Methylobacterium currus: one gene and its partner. The protein of the gene in region 2 interacts with the protein of the main gene of each other region in a pairwise test. Links are inferred from orthologs where the notes say so. Each region holds a gene or a part of one and is shown on either strand. Other genes may lie near its edges.

The links.
Region 1: the proteins of secD (region 2) and pheT interact in binary tests that used the Escherichia coli proteins (3 or more experiments, as listed by UniProt). The link is inferred for Methylobacterium currus from one-to-one orthologs.

Annotation. Positions count from the first base shown.
Region 1 is NZ_CP028843.1:6,292,814-6,299,199, reverse strand. Bases 1,749-4,771 are described here. They hold pheT (phenylalanine--tRNA ligase subunit beta), read left to right. Parts: upstream 1,749-2,059; coding sequence 2,060-4,483; downstream 4,484-4,771. Other genes in these bases: DA075_RS28905 (YecA family protein), read left to right, coding at 4,545-4,771; DA075_RS28915 (hypothetical protein), read left to right, coding at 1,749-2,041. In the rest of the region: pheS (phenylalanine--tRNA ligase subunit alpha), read left to right, coding at 110-1,192; DA075_RS28920 (hypothetical protein), read left to right, coding at 1,216-1,572; more of DA075_RS28915, read left to right, coding at 1,556-1,748; more of DA075_RS28905, read left to right, coding at 4,772-5,468; DA075_RS28900 (methyl-accepting chemotaxis protein), read left to right, coding at 5,886-6,386.
Region 2 is NZ_CP028843.1:2,017,551-2,023,744, forward strand. What follows is about bases 1,474-4,304. They hold secD (protein translocase subunit SecD), read right to left. Parts: upstream 3,778-4,304; coding sequence 2,170-3,777; downstream 1,474-2,169. Other genes in these bases: secF (protein translocase subunit SecF), read right to left, coding at 1,474-2,084; yajC (preprotein translocase subunit YajC), read right to left, coding at 3,869-4,198. Also shown: DA075_RS09430 (phytoene/squalene synthase family protein), read right to left, coding at 1-737; DA075_RS09435 (Mth938-like domain-containing protein), read right to left, coding at 748-1,137; more of secF, read right to left, coding at 1,137-1,473; DA075_RS09455 (ATP-binding protein), read left to right, coding at 4,412-5,323; DA075_RS09460 (peptidoglycan DD-metalloendopeptidase family protein), read right to left, coding at 5,522-6,194. UniProt on the Escherichia coli protein: Part of the Sec protein translocase complex. Interacts with the SecYEG preprotein conducting channel. SecDF uses the proton motive force (PMF) to complete protein translocation after the ATP-dependent function of SecA.

The DNA of each region.
Region 1 (6,386 bases), 4.3 Mb from region 2 along the record:
GGCCCGCAAGCGCGGGCCGTTTTGCGTTGTGCGGGTCGTTTCCCGCCTCCGGGTTGACGGGGCGGGGCGGCGCGTTGCAGGGCATCCGCGAGCCCCGATTGAGCAGACCATGACCGATCTCACCAGCCTCGAAACCGATCTCCTCGCCAAGGTCGCCGACGCCGCCGACGAGGCGGCGCTCGACGGCGTGCGCGTCGCGGCCCTCGGCAAGAAGGGCGCCGTCTCCGAGCTGCTGAAGACCTTAGGCGGCATGAGCCCTGAGGCGCGCAAGGAGCAGGGCCCGCTGATCAACGGCCTGCGCGACCGGGTCCAGGGCGCGATCCAGTCGCGGCGCGACACCCTCGCCGAGGCCGCGCTGACGGCGCGTCTCGCCGCCGAGCGCATCGACGTGACCCTGCCGGTGCGCGAGGGCCCCGAGACCCGCGGCCGCATCCATCCGATCACCCAGGTGATGGACGAGATCACGGCGATCTTCGGCGATATGGGCTTCTCGATCGCCGAAGGCCCGGACGTCGAGACCGACGAGCTGAACTTCACCGCGCTCAACTTCCCCGAGGGCCATCCGGCCCGGGAGATGCACGACACCTTCTTCCTGCGGCCCGACCGGGACGGGAAGCGCAAGCTCCTGCGCACCCACACCTCGCCGGTGCAGGTCCGCACCATGCGCAGCGTGCAGCCGCCGATCCGGGTGATCTGCCCCGGCCGCACCTACCGGCACGATTCCGACCAGACCCACACCCCGATGTTCCACCAGGTCGAGGGCCTGGTGATCGACCGCCAGGCGAACATCAGCCACCTGAAGTGGATCCTGGAGGAATTCTGCAAGGCATTCTTCGAGGTCGACAGCGTCAAGATGCGCTTCCGGCCGTCGTTCTTCCCCTTCACCGAGCCCTCGGCCGAGGTCGACATCCAGTGCTCGCGCAAAGGGGGCGAGATCCGCTTCGGCGAGGGCGACGACTGGCTCGAGATCCTCGGCTGCGGCATGGTCCATCCGAACGTGCTGCGGAACTGCGGTCTCGACCCTGACAGTGTGCAGGGCTTCGCCTGGGGGATGGGCATCGACCGGATCGCGATGCTCAAATACGGCATGCCGGACCTGCGCCCGTTCTTCGAGGCCGACGTGCGCTGGCTCGAGCATTACGGCTTCCGGCCCCTCGACATCCCGAGCCTGGTCGGCGGCCTGACTGGCTGAGAGACGCTTCCGCGAGGCGCACCATGACCGTGGACGAGATCACGACGATCGCCGACGAGATCCTGACCCGGCATCTCGCCGAGTCCGGCTGCGAGCGGGTCGAGGTGCGCCCGGGCTACAACCAGCCCGACGAGCCGTCGCTGTTCGTCGTCGCCCCCATGAAGGCGGGTTCGGGCGTGACCGGGGGCAAGGAGTCCAACGTCGCCAACGCGGCGCTCTGGCTGCCTCTGCGCGAGAAGGGGGAGGAGCGCTTTCCCTATCTCGATCTCGATGACCCCGACGACGAGAGCTTGGGCGACAGGAGCTTGGGCGACAAGAGCTTGGGCGACGACGAGGACGATAGGGACGTGGAAGAGGATGCTTATGCCACGCCTCGGTAATGCCCTCGTCCACGACCTCCTGGTGGTTGCCGACATGCTCGCCGAACAGGGCGGGCGCCGCAACCTGCGGAAGGCGGCGATGCGGCGCGCCGTCAGCCGTGCCTGCGACGCCGTGTTCCACGGGCTCTGCTTCGTCTGTACCCGGGCACTCGGTCTCTGGCGGCGCGACGCAGCGCTGACGGAGCCGGTCTACCGGCTCCTCGACCACGGCCAGATCCGCAAGCGCCTGGCCGGGCGCGAAGCGGCCGAACTCGGCCCGATCGTCGTCGAGATCGGTGCGGCCTTCGCCTGCCTGCAGGACCGCCGGCATCAGGCGGATTACAGCCCCCCTAGCCTGAACATCCACCGCGACGCGACCCGCAACGTCGTCGCCCGCGCGAAGCAGGCCGTCTGCGACCTCGAATCCCTCGACGACGACCAGTGCCGACGCCTGGACGTCCTCCTCATCACGAAGACCCGGCTCGCCTGAGCCGAGAGGTTTAGCCCCATGAAATTCACCCTCGCCTGGCTCAAGGACCATCTCGACACCGACGCTTCCCTCGACCTGATCGTCGAGACCCTGACCCGCATCGGGCTGGAGGTGGAGCGCGTCGAGGACAAGGCCGCGGATCTCTCGGCCTACCGCATCGCCGCCGTGCTCACCGCCGAGCAGCACCCCAACGCCGACCGCCTGCGGGTCTGCACCGTCGAGACCGGCGAGGGCGCGCCCGTGCAGGTGGTCTGCGGCGCGCCGAACGCGCGGGCCGGCATGAGAACTGTGTTCGCGCCTCCCGGCACCTACGTGCCGGGCAAGAACATCACCCTGTCGGTCGGGGTGATCCGCGGGGTCGAGAGCCGCGGCATGCTGTGCTCGGGCGCCGAGCTCGGCCTGTCCGACGACCATGACGGCATCCTCGACTTGCCCCAGGACGCCCCGGTCGGCCAGCCCTTTGCGGCCTTCGCCGGCCTCGACGACCCGGTGATCGAGATCAACCTGACGCCGAACCGGCCCGATTGCACCGGCATCCACGGCATCGCCCGCGACCTCGCGGCCGCCGGCATCGGCACCCTGCGGCGCGAGCATCTCGCGCCGGTGCGGGGGGAGGGGCCCTGCCCGGTCACCGTCACGCGCGACTTCGGCGCGGACGACGCGCATCTCTGCCCGCTCTTCGGCTTGCGGCTGGTGCGCGGCGTCAAGAACGGGCCCTCGCCCGAGTGGATGCGCCGACGCCTCACCGCCATCGGCCTGCGGCCGATCAATGCGCTGGTCGACATCACCAACTACGTCACCTTCGACCGCGGCCGGCCGCTCCACGTCTTCGACGCCGCCAAGGTGAAGGGCGACCTCACGGTCCGCCGCGCCCGCGACGGGGAGGAGATCGTCGCCCTCGATGGGCGCACCTACCGGCTCGACGACGGCGCGATCGTCATCGCCGACGAGGCCGGAATCGAGTCGATCGCCGGCATCATGGGTGGGGAGCATTCCGGCTGCGACGAGGGCACGACCGACGTGCTGATCGAATCGGCCCTGTGGGACCCGCTCGCCATCGCCCGCACCGGCCGGCGCCTCGGCATCGTGACGGATGCCCGCTACCGCTTCGAGCGCGGGGTCGATCCGGCCTTCGCCCTGCCGGGCCTGGATCTCGCGACCAAGCTGGTGCTCGACCTCTGCGGCGGCAGCCCGAGCGAGGCGACCGTGTCGGGCGAGGTGCCGGACACCGACCGCATCATCGACTTCCCCTGGACCGAGGTGCGCCGGCTGTCGGGCCTCGACCTGCCGCGGCCGGAGATGAAGGTGATGCTGGAATCTCTCGGCTTCCACGTCGCCGGATCGGGCGACCGGGCCAAAGTGCTGTCCCCGTCCTGGCGCCCCGACGTCGAGGGCAAGGCCGACCTCGTTGAGGAGATCGTCCGCATCGCCGGCCTCGACCGGATCGAGCCGAAGCCCCTGCCGCGGATCGAAGCGACCGTCATCCGCCCGGTCCTGACCGTGATGCAGAAGCGCACCCGGCAGGCCAAGCGCGAATTCGCCGCCCGCGGCCTCGTCGAGGCGGTGACCTGGTCGTTCATCGCCCATGGCGATGCGACCCTGTTCGGCGGCGGCAAGCCGGAGCTGGCGCTCGCCAACCCGATCGCCGCCGACCTCTCGGACATGCGCCCGAGCCTGGTGCCGGGCCTCGCCCGCGCCGCGCAGCGCAACGCCGACCGCGGCTACGGCGACGTCGCGCTGTTCGAGGTCGGGCAGTGTTTCGCCTCCGACCAGCCCGAGGGCCAGACCACCAAGGCGACGGCGCTCCGCCGCGGCACCGCCCGCCATGGCGGCGCCGGCCGGCACTGGGACGGCCCGGCCCGGCCCGTCGACGCCTTCGAGGCCAAGGCCGACGCGCTGGCGCTCCTGACCTCCCTCGGGGTGCCGACCGGCGGCCTCCAGGTCGTGGCCGGCGGGCCGGACTGGCTGCATCCCGGCCGCTCCGGCACGCTCCAGTTCGGGCCGCGCAACCAGGTCGGATTCTTCGGCGAGCTGCACCCGCGGGTGCTGAAGGCCCTCGACATCAAGGGCCCGGTGGTGGTCTGCGAGATCACCCTCGACGCCCTGCCGCTCCCGAAGCACCGGCCGACCAAGATGAAGCCGGCGGCGAGCCTGCCCGACTTCCAGCCGCTCACCCGCGATTTCGCCTTCGTGGTCTCCCGCAGCGTGGCGGCGGGCGACATCCTGAAGGCGGCTCAAGGCGCCGAGCGCACCCTCGTCGCCGGCATCGAGGTGTTCGACGTCTACGAGGGCGCCGGCATCGGCGAGGACCAGAAGTCCGTCGCCGTGGCCTTGCGGCTCCAGCCGACCGACCGCACCCTCACCGATGCCGAGATCGAGGCGGTGAGCCAGAAGATCGTCGCCGAGGTGACGCGCAAGACCGGCGCGACCCTGCGGGGCTGATCCCGGACGGGCCGGCGGCGCGGTGGGCGCCGCCGGCGGAAACGGCGAGGGGAAGGCGGACATGGCGGAGACCGATCTGGTCCGGGAGCTGTCGGGGGCGACCTATCTGCCGGAGGCGGCCCTGGAGCGGGCGCGGGCGGCGCCGGAGACGATCGCCGAGCCGGTCCTCGCCGTCCTCGACCGTGCCGCCGACGGTGATCCCGAGGCGCTGACCGAGCCCGAGCGGAGCCTGCTCTTCTGGGGCATCCACGTCCTGGCCTCTTCCCGCGACACCCGGATCCACGCGGCCCTGATGCGCCTCCTGCGCCGCGACGAGGGGGCGGTCTCGGCCGCGCTCGGGGAAGATTACCCGAACACCCTCGCGGCCCTCGTCGCCGGCAGCTTCGACGGCGATGCCGACCGGCTGCTCGCCGCCATCGCCGGCGAGGTCCCGGCCGGCCTCGCGCGGATGCAGCTCTTCCACGCCCTCGCGCTGCTGACCGCCGACGGGCGCATCGACCGCGAGGCGGTGAAGGCGTTCCTGGTCCGGTTCGACGACGAGCGCCTGTGCGCCTCCGACGCGGAGGAGGTCTGGCAGGGCTGGGAGGACGCGATCTCGCTTCTCGGCTTCGACGACCTCGTTCCCCGCCTCAAGGCGGCGCGCAAGGACGGCCGCAATGCCGGCAGCGTCGTCGACTGGGGCACGGTGCAGGACACCCTCAAGGAGGCGCGCCTGCGGCCGAAGAGCCGCGACCGTTTCGACGACCTGCTGATCGATTACCTCGACGACCTGGTCGGGGCGCTCGACCACACCCGCGAGGGCGCCTACGACCACCTGCCCGACCTCGACGAGGACGGCTTCCCGATCCCCGAGCGCAACCCCTACCGCGACGTGGGTCGCAACGATCCGTGCCCGTGCGGCAGCGGCAAGAAATTCAAGAAGTGCTGCCTCGACAAGGTCGAGCAAGGCTTCGCGGCCCTGCCGCCGCTGCCGCCGGCACGCTGAGGGCAGAGCGCTGGACCGAGCCTGAGGGCGCGATGTCCCGGCAGGTCCGGCGCCCTGACTTACGTGGATGTACTTCCCGTGGACATTCCCCATCCGGACCGTCGAGCCGACGCGGCTGCAGGGGCCGAATCCTCGCGGCTGTGCGGGCAAAGCTTGACGCAGAAAGCGACAAATAAAGACAGGGGCGATTGCCGGAATTCAAAATGAATGCCATGTGATTCATTCGTTCATTTTGGCGCGACGGCAGCTCGTTTTGATATTGCTGACAAAATTCCAGCCTTGTCTTGTAAGGGCATCAATGGAAGAAAAAACTTTCATGGGCAAAAAAATCGAAAAATTTTACGGAATTTTCTGAAATCTGCCGCAGCGTTAACGCCATCTCTTTTCTGGCGGGTGAACGATCCGATGCGCATCCAAATGCGTGCACGCTTGTACGGCGGCTTCACGCTTCTGGCGATCCTCGCGGCCGTGATGGGCGGTTTCGCCTATCGGCAGACCGGCAGCCTCGACGGGATGTTCGACACCAAGGCGCAGCTCGAGCGGGCGGCCCGCGAGCTCTACACGCTGAACGGCCTGACCGACCACTTCCTGGCGCAGAGCCTGACGTACCGGATGACGCCGAACGCGGACGGGGCCGCCGGGATGCAGTCCAGCCTGTCCGAGATGACGCAGCTCGCCGACGGGCTCGCCGCGCGGGCCCTGTCGGACGAGCGGCGCGCGCTCTATGCCGGCCTGCGCGACCAGTCGAACGGCTTGGAAGCGGAACTCCCCAAGCTGGTCGCGCTGGGCACGCAGATCCGTGAGAACAAGGCCGGCGTCTACACTGCGGGCGACGACCTGACCAAGGCCTCGGGCGTGCTCGTCGCCCAGCTCCGGTCCGGCGGCGACGACGCGATCCTCGACCAGGCGGTGGAGATC
Region 2 (6,194 bases):
GGCAGGAAGGCCGGGGCGGCCACGGTCGCGATGGTCGCCCGCTCGGCCGCGTAGGCCGCGAGATGGCGGCGCACCAGCGCACGCAGGTCGGCGCAGGCGCCGAGCAGCCCCGGGCCGCCGCGCCCGGCGACGATGTCCTCGCGGGTGACGCCGTGAGCCTTGAGCATGTCGGCCGGCAGGTAGACCTGGCCGCGCCGCGCGTGCCAGGGCAGCGCCCGCAGCAGGCCCGTCACCGCGTAGGCGACGCCGGCATGGCCCGCGGCCGCGGCGCCGCCGGGCTCGGAGCCCTTCGCCAGGATCAGGCTGCCGAGGCGGATCAGGCAGGAGGCGGTCTCGCCGCAATAGCCTTCGAGGTCGCGGGTCGAGGGCATCGGGTCGTCGTAGAGGTCGAACACCCGCGCGTCGATCAGGTCGACGAGGGGCTGGCGCGGCAGGCGCGCCTTGACCAGGGTGTCGTCGAGGGCGGCGGCGACCGGGTGCGCCCGCACGTCGCCCCGCGCCTCGCCCTGGAGCGCGTCGCGCCACCATTGCAGGCGCAATTCGCCGGGCATCGGGCTCGACACGGCGTCGCGCACCCGCGCCACCTCCAGGCTGAAGGCGGCGAGCGCGAGGAGATGCGGGCGTGTCTCCGCCGGAGCGTAGAGGCTGGCATACCAGCGGTCCGGGTCGCCCTCGCGCACCAGGGCCTCGCAATGGGCGTAGGCCCAGGCCGGATCCCGCGTCTCGGGCTGGCTCATCGGATCCGGCTCACGACACCGCGATCAGGGCGGCCGCGACCTTGCGGTTCTCGGCCATCAGGATGTTGTAGGTCCGGGCCGCGGCGCCGGTCTGCATCACGTCGAGGCCGATGCCGGAGTCCTTCAGGAACCGGCGCAAGGAATCGGGCACGAACACGATCTCAAGCCCCGTGCCGAGGAGGAGAAGGTCGATCTCTCCGGCCTCGGCCACAAGGGATCCCAGGCTCTCGGGCGTGATCCCGGCCGGCTCGGTCACGTCCCAGGCGTGCACGCCGGAGGGCAGCGCCAGGATCGAGCCGCGATGCGACATCTCGGCGAAGCGAAACCCCCCGCCGCCATAGGCGTCGATCGGGTGACGGCCCGGGACGAAGCCGTCGTGCTGGCGTTCGGGAGGCGCCACTACTCGGCCGCCTGCGGCAGGGTGGAGGTGTCGCGGGCCTGCGAACGGGTCCCGCCGGCCTGCAGCCCGATATAGATCAGGAACGGGGTCGAGACGAAGATCGCCGAATAGGTGCAGATCACCACGCCGGCCAGCATCACCACCGAGAAGCCCTTGATCGCCTCGCCGCCGAACAGCACCAGGGCCAGCAGCGACAGGGCGGTTGACATCGCGGTCATCACCGTGCGCGACATGGTCGAGTTGATCGACAGGTTGAGCAATTGCTCGGTCGGCATGGTCTTGTAGCGCCGCATCAGCTCGCGGGTGCGGTCGAACACCACCACCGTCTCGTTCAGCGAGTAGCCCACGATGGTGAGGATCGCGGCGATCGAGGTCATGTTGAACTCGATCCGGGTGATCACGAACAATCCGACCGTGATGACGATGTCGTGCAGGGTGCCGACGATGGCGCCCAGCGCCAGTTCGCGCTCGAACCGGAACCACAGGTAGAGCAGCACCGCCACGACCGACAAAACGACGCCGATCGTGCCCGACTGGACCAGCTCGCCCGAGACGCGGGGGCCGACGGTCTCGACGCGGTCGAAGGCGTAATCCTTGTCGAAGGCGGCGTGAGCCTTCTGCATCACCAGGGTCTGGCCGGTCTCGCCGCCGGCCTGAAGCGGGAAGCGCACCGAGATCGAGCCCTGGCCGAGCTCCTGCACCTCGGTCTCGCCGAAGCCGAACTCGTTGGCGGTGTGGCGCACCGAGCCGACATCCGACGTCACGCCCGGCTTCGGCCGCAGCTCGACCAGGGTGCCGCCCTTGAAATCGATGCCGAAATTGAGCCCGATCTGCAGGAACAGCACCACCGTGGCGACCGAGATGAACGCCGAGAGCGGGAAGCTGAGGCGCCGCAGGCGCATGAAGTCGAAATGGGATTCGTCGGGCCAGAGGCGGAGGAGGCGCATCGTCGGTCTCGAAAAGGTGTGTCGGCGCACCCGATCGGGCGCAGCGCGGATGCGGACGGCCTCAGGGCCGGCCGCGGAAAGCCGGTCAGATCGGCAGGGTCTTGGGCCGCAGGCGCTGGTACCACAGGGCGATCATCATCCGGGTCAGGGTCACGGCGGTGATGACCGTAGTCATGATGCCGAGGATGAACACCACCGCGAAGCCGCGGACCGGCCCCGAGCCAAGGAAGAACAGGATCACCGCGGCGATGGCCATGGTGGAATTGGAATCCACGATGGTCGCGAAGGCGCGGTCGAAGCCGGCCTGGAGAGCCGAGGGGATCGAGCGGCCGGCCCGCACCTCCTCGCGCACGCGCTCGTAGATCAGCACGTTGGAATCGACCGCGGTGCCGATGGTGAGCACGATGCCGGCGATGCCCGGGAGCGTCATGGTGGCTTCCAGGACCGACATCAGGCCGAGGATCAGGCCGACATGGACGAGGAGCGCGATGTTGGCGAAGAGGCCGAACACCCCATAAGCCGCGAACATCAGCACCACGACGAGGATCGTGGCCACGATGGTGGCGGTCTTGCCGGCCTCGATCGAGTCGCGGCCGAGGCCCGGGCCGACGGTGCGGCGCTCGATCACGGTCAGCTTGGCCGGCAGGGCGCCGGCGCGCAGCAGCACCGAGAGGTCGTTGGCCTGCTGCACCGTGAACCGGCCCGAGATCTGGCCCTGGCCGCCGGTGATCGGCTGCAGGATGCGGGGCGCCGACACGACCTCGTTGTCGAGGACGATCGCCATGGCGCGGCCGACATTCTCGCTCGTCGCCTGGCCGAACTTCTGGGCGCCGCGCAGGTTGAACTTGAAGTTGACGATCGGCTCGTTCGACTTCTGATCGAATCCCGGCTGAGCATCGGTGAGGTCGGCGCCGTCGGCCATCACCCGGCGCTCCACCGGCACGCGCTGGCCGTTGGCATCCTTGGAGGGCAGCATGTCGACGTCGCCCGCGGCACTGTCGGCGAGCATGCGGAATTCGAGCTTGGCGGTCTTGCCGAGCTGCTCCTCCAGGCGGGCCGGGTCCTGCAAGCCCGGCACCTGGACCAGGATGCGGTCGGCGCCCTGCTGCTGGATCGACGGCTCGGTGGTGCCGCCGAGGTCGACACGCTTGCGCACCACCTCGATCGCCTGGGCGACCGCGCGGCGCACCCGGGCATTGAAGCCCGCATCCGTGAAGGTGAGCTGGATCAGGCCGTTCGGCTCCTCGCGCACGTCCAGGGTGCGGGCGCCGGTCTGGCCGAGGGTCGCATCGGTGACGGGCTGCGACAATCCTTGCAGCTTCGGCATCGCCTTGGCGCGGTTGGCGGCGTCACTGACGCGCAGCTGCACGCCGCGCGGCTGCAGCTGGATGCCGCCATCGGCCTGCACGCCGGCCTCGCGCAGGGCCTGACGCACGTCGTCGCGCAACCCTTGCGCCATGGTGCGGCCGAGGTCGTTGCGGTCGACCTCAAGCACGATCTGCGAGCCGCCCTGAAGGTCGAGGCCGAGCACGATGGCGCGGGTCGGCACGATCCAGGTCGGGAACCAGGACGGCAGCGAGGCGATGAAGCCCTTGCGCTGCTCGGCCGAGAAGAAGCTCGGCACGGCGAGCATCAGGCCGATCAGGATCACGGCGAGCGTCGCGACGGCCTTCGTGGTGGAGATACGGAGCATCCGCGGCGTTCCAACCGGTCCTTGAGGTGTGCGTCAGATAGGGCGGCCCCGGCGGTTTTGCTCAGGGCCGGCCCTCGCGTCGGGGATCCGCTCAGGCGGCCTTGACCGGCTCGCCCTTGGCCCGGACCTCGGCGATCATGGTGCGGACCACCTTGACCTGCACGTTCGGGGCGATCTCGACCTCGATCTCCGGGGCCTCGGTCACCTTGGCGACACGGCCGACGATACCGCCGGTGGTCACCACCGTGTCGCCGCGGCGCACGTTCTTGACCATGTCCTGGTGCTCCTTGGCGCGGCGCTGCTGCGGGCGCAGGATCAGGAAGTACATGATCACGAAGATCAGGATGAAGGGGACGACCTGCACGAGGATGTCCGTGCCGCCGGTCGCCCCGGCTCCCTGCGCGAAGGCGGGCGTGATCACTCTCGAGGTCTCCCGAAACAAGACGAAATCGGGCCGCGCGGGTCCCCGCCGGCCTTGCAAAAGCGCGCGGACTATAGCCACCGACGACCCGAAAGCAACGGCGGGGTGTGGGGCATCCCCGGCCGATCCGGGCGGGTTTTCGTTCGCGCTGCCTTGGGATTAAGAGGTGCCGGCCGCACGTCCGCCCCTGCGCAAGGAGCCCGTTCACCCGCGATGACCGACCCGACCAGCCCTCCCCGTCCTGCGTCCGACCTGCCCGAGTCCGACCTGCTCCCGGTGCTGCTGCGCATCGCCGCGGCCCTGGAGCGCGCCGCCCCGCCGGCCCGTCCCGCCCCCGACTTCGCGGCGGCCGACGCCTTCGTGTGGCAGCCGGAAGGCCGGCTCCAGCCGGTGCCGCGGGTCAACCGGGTCGAGATGGGGCTGTTGCGCGGCATCGACCGGATGCGCGACATCCTGTTCGACAACACCGAGCGCTTCGCCCGCGGCCTGCCGGCGAACAACGCCCTGCTATGGGGCGCCCGCGGCATGGGCAAGTCGTCGCTCGTCAAGGCCGTGCACGCCGAGATCAACGCCAAGACCGACGGTCGGGGCGGGCCTAAGCGTCCGCTGAAGCTCGTCGAGATCCACCGCGAGGACATCGAGGGCCTGCCCGCCCTGATGGGATGGCTGCGGCCCGACCCGCACCGTTTCGTGGTGTTCTGCGACGACCTGTCGTTCGACGCCGAGGACACCTCGTACAAGTCGCTGAAGGCGGCGCTCGACGGCGGCATCGAGGGCCGGCCCGACAACGTCATCTTCTACGCGACCTCGAACCGGCGCCACCTCCTGCCCCGCGACATGATGGAGAACGAGCGCTCGACGGCGATCAATCCCGGCGAGGCGATCGAGGAGAAGGTCTCGCTCTCGGACCGGTTCGGCCTCTGGCTCGGCTTCCACAAGTGCAGCCAGGACGAGTACCTGGCGATGGTCGACGCCTACGTGGCGCGCTACGATCTGAAGGTCGAGCCGGAGCGGCTGCGGGCCGAGGCGCTGGAATGGTCGACCACCCGCGGGGCGCGGTCGGGCCGTACGGCGTTCCAGTATATCCAGGATCTCGCGGGGCGGCTGGGGCAGCGGCTGGATTAGCGCTGTCCGATTTTCCCCGATCGATTCTGATACCCGCCCCGTCATGCACCCGCCCCGTCATGCCGGGCTCGACGCAGCCGAGAACCCGTGATGACACGGCGGGTTGCACCACCGTCGGGGTGGAAGACGGCCTTCCCGACCGACGCGACGAAGGCGGGACGCTCGCGCGCCCCGCCTCCCCTCACGAACTCATCGCACTCAATTGCTCGCCAGGTGCGGCACCGGATCGACCGGGGTGGCGCCCTTGCGGATCTCGAAGTGGAGCTGCGGCGAGGTGACGTTGCCCGATGCGCCGGACTTCGCGATGGTCTGGCCGCGCTTCACCTTCTCGCCGGGCCGCACGTCGATCTCGCCGTTATGGGCGTAGGCCGAGACGTAGCCGTTGGCGTGGCGCACCAGGACGAGCTTGCCGTAGCCCTTCACGTCGCTGCCGGCATAGGCGACCGTGCCCTCCTCGGCGGCCTTCACCGGGGTGCCCTCGGGCACCGCGATGTTGATGCCCTCGTTGCCGCTCGAGCCGTAGCCCGAGATCACCCGGCCGCGGGCGGGCCAGCGGAAGCTGGATTGCGGATCGGGCGCGGGCGCCGCCGGGGCGACGGCCGGAGCCGGGGCCGGCTCGGGCGCCTTCTCGGGCAGGGACGCGACCTTCACCGGCTTGACCGGCTCGGGCTTCGGCGCGGGCGCCGGCTTCACCTCGGCGACCTTCTTGACCTCGGGCTTCGGTGCCTCGGCCTGCTTCGGCTCCGGCTTCTTCACCTCGACCTTGGCCTCGGCCTTCTTCGGCTCGACCTTCTTCACCTCTACGGCCTTGGGCTCGGGCCTGGGGGCCTCGGCGACCTTCTTCGGCTCGGGCTTCTTCTCGGGCGCCTTG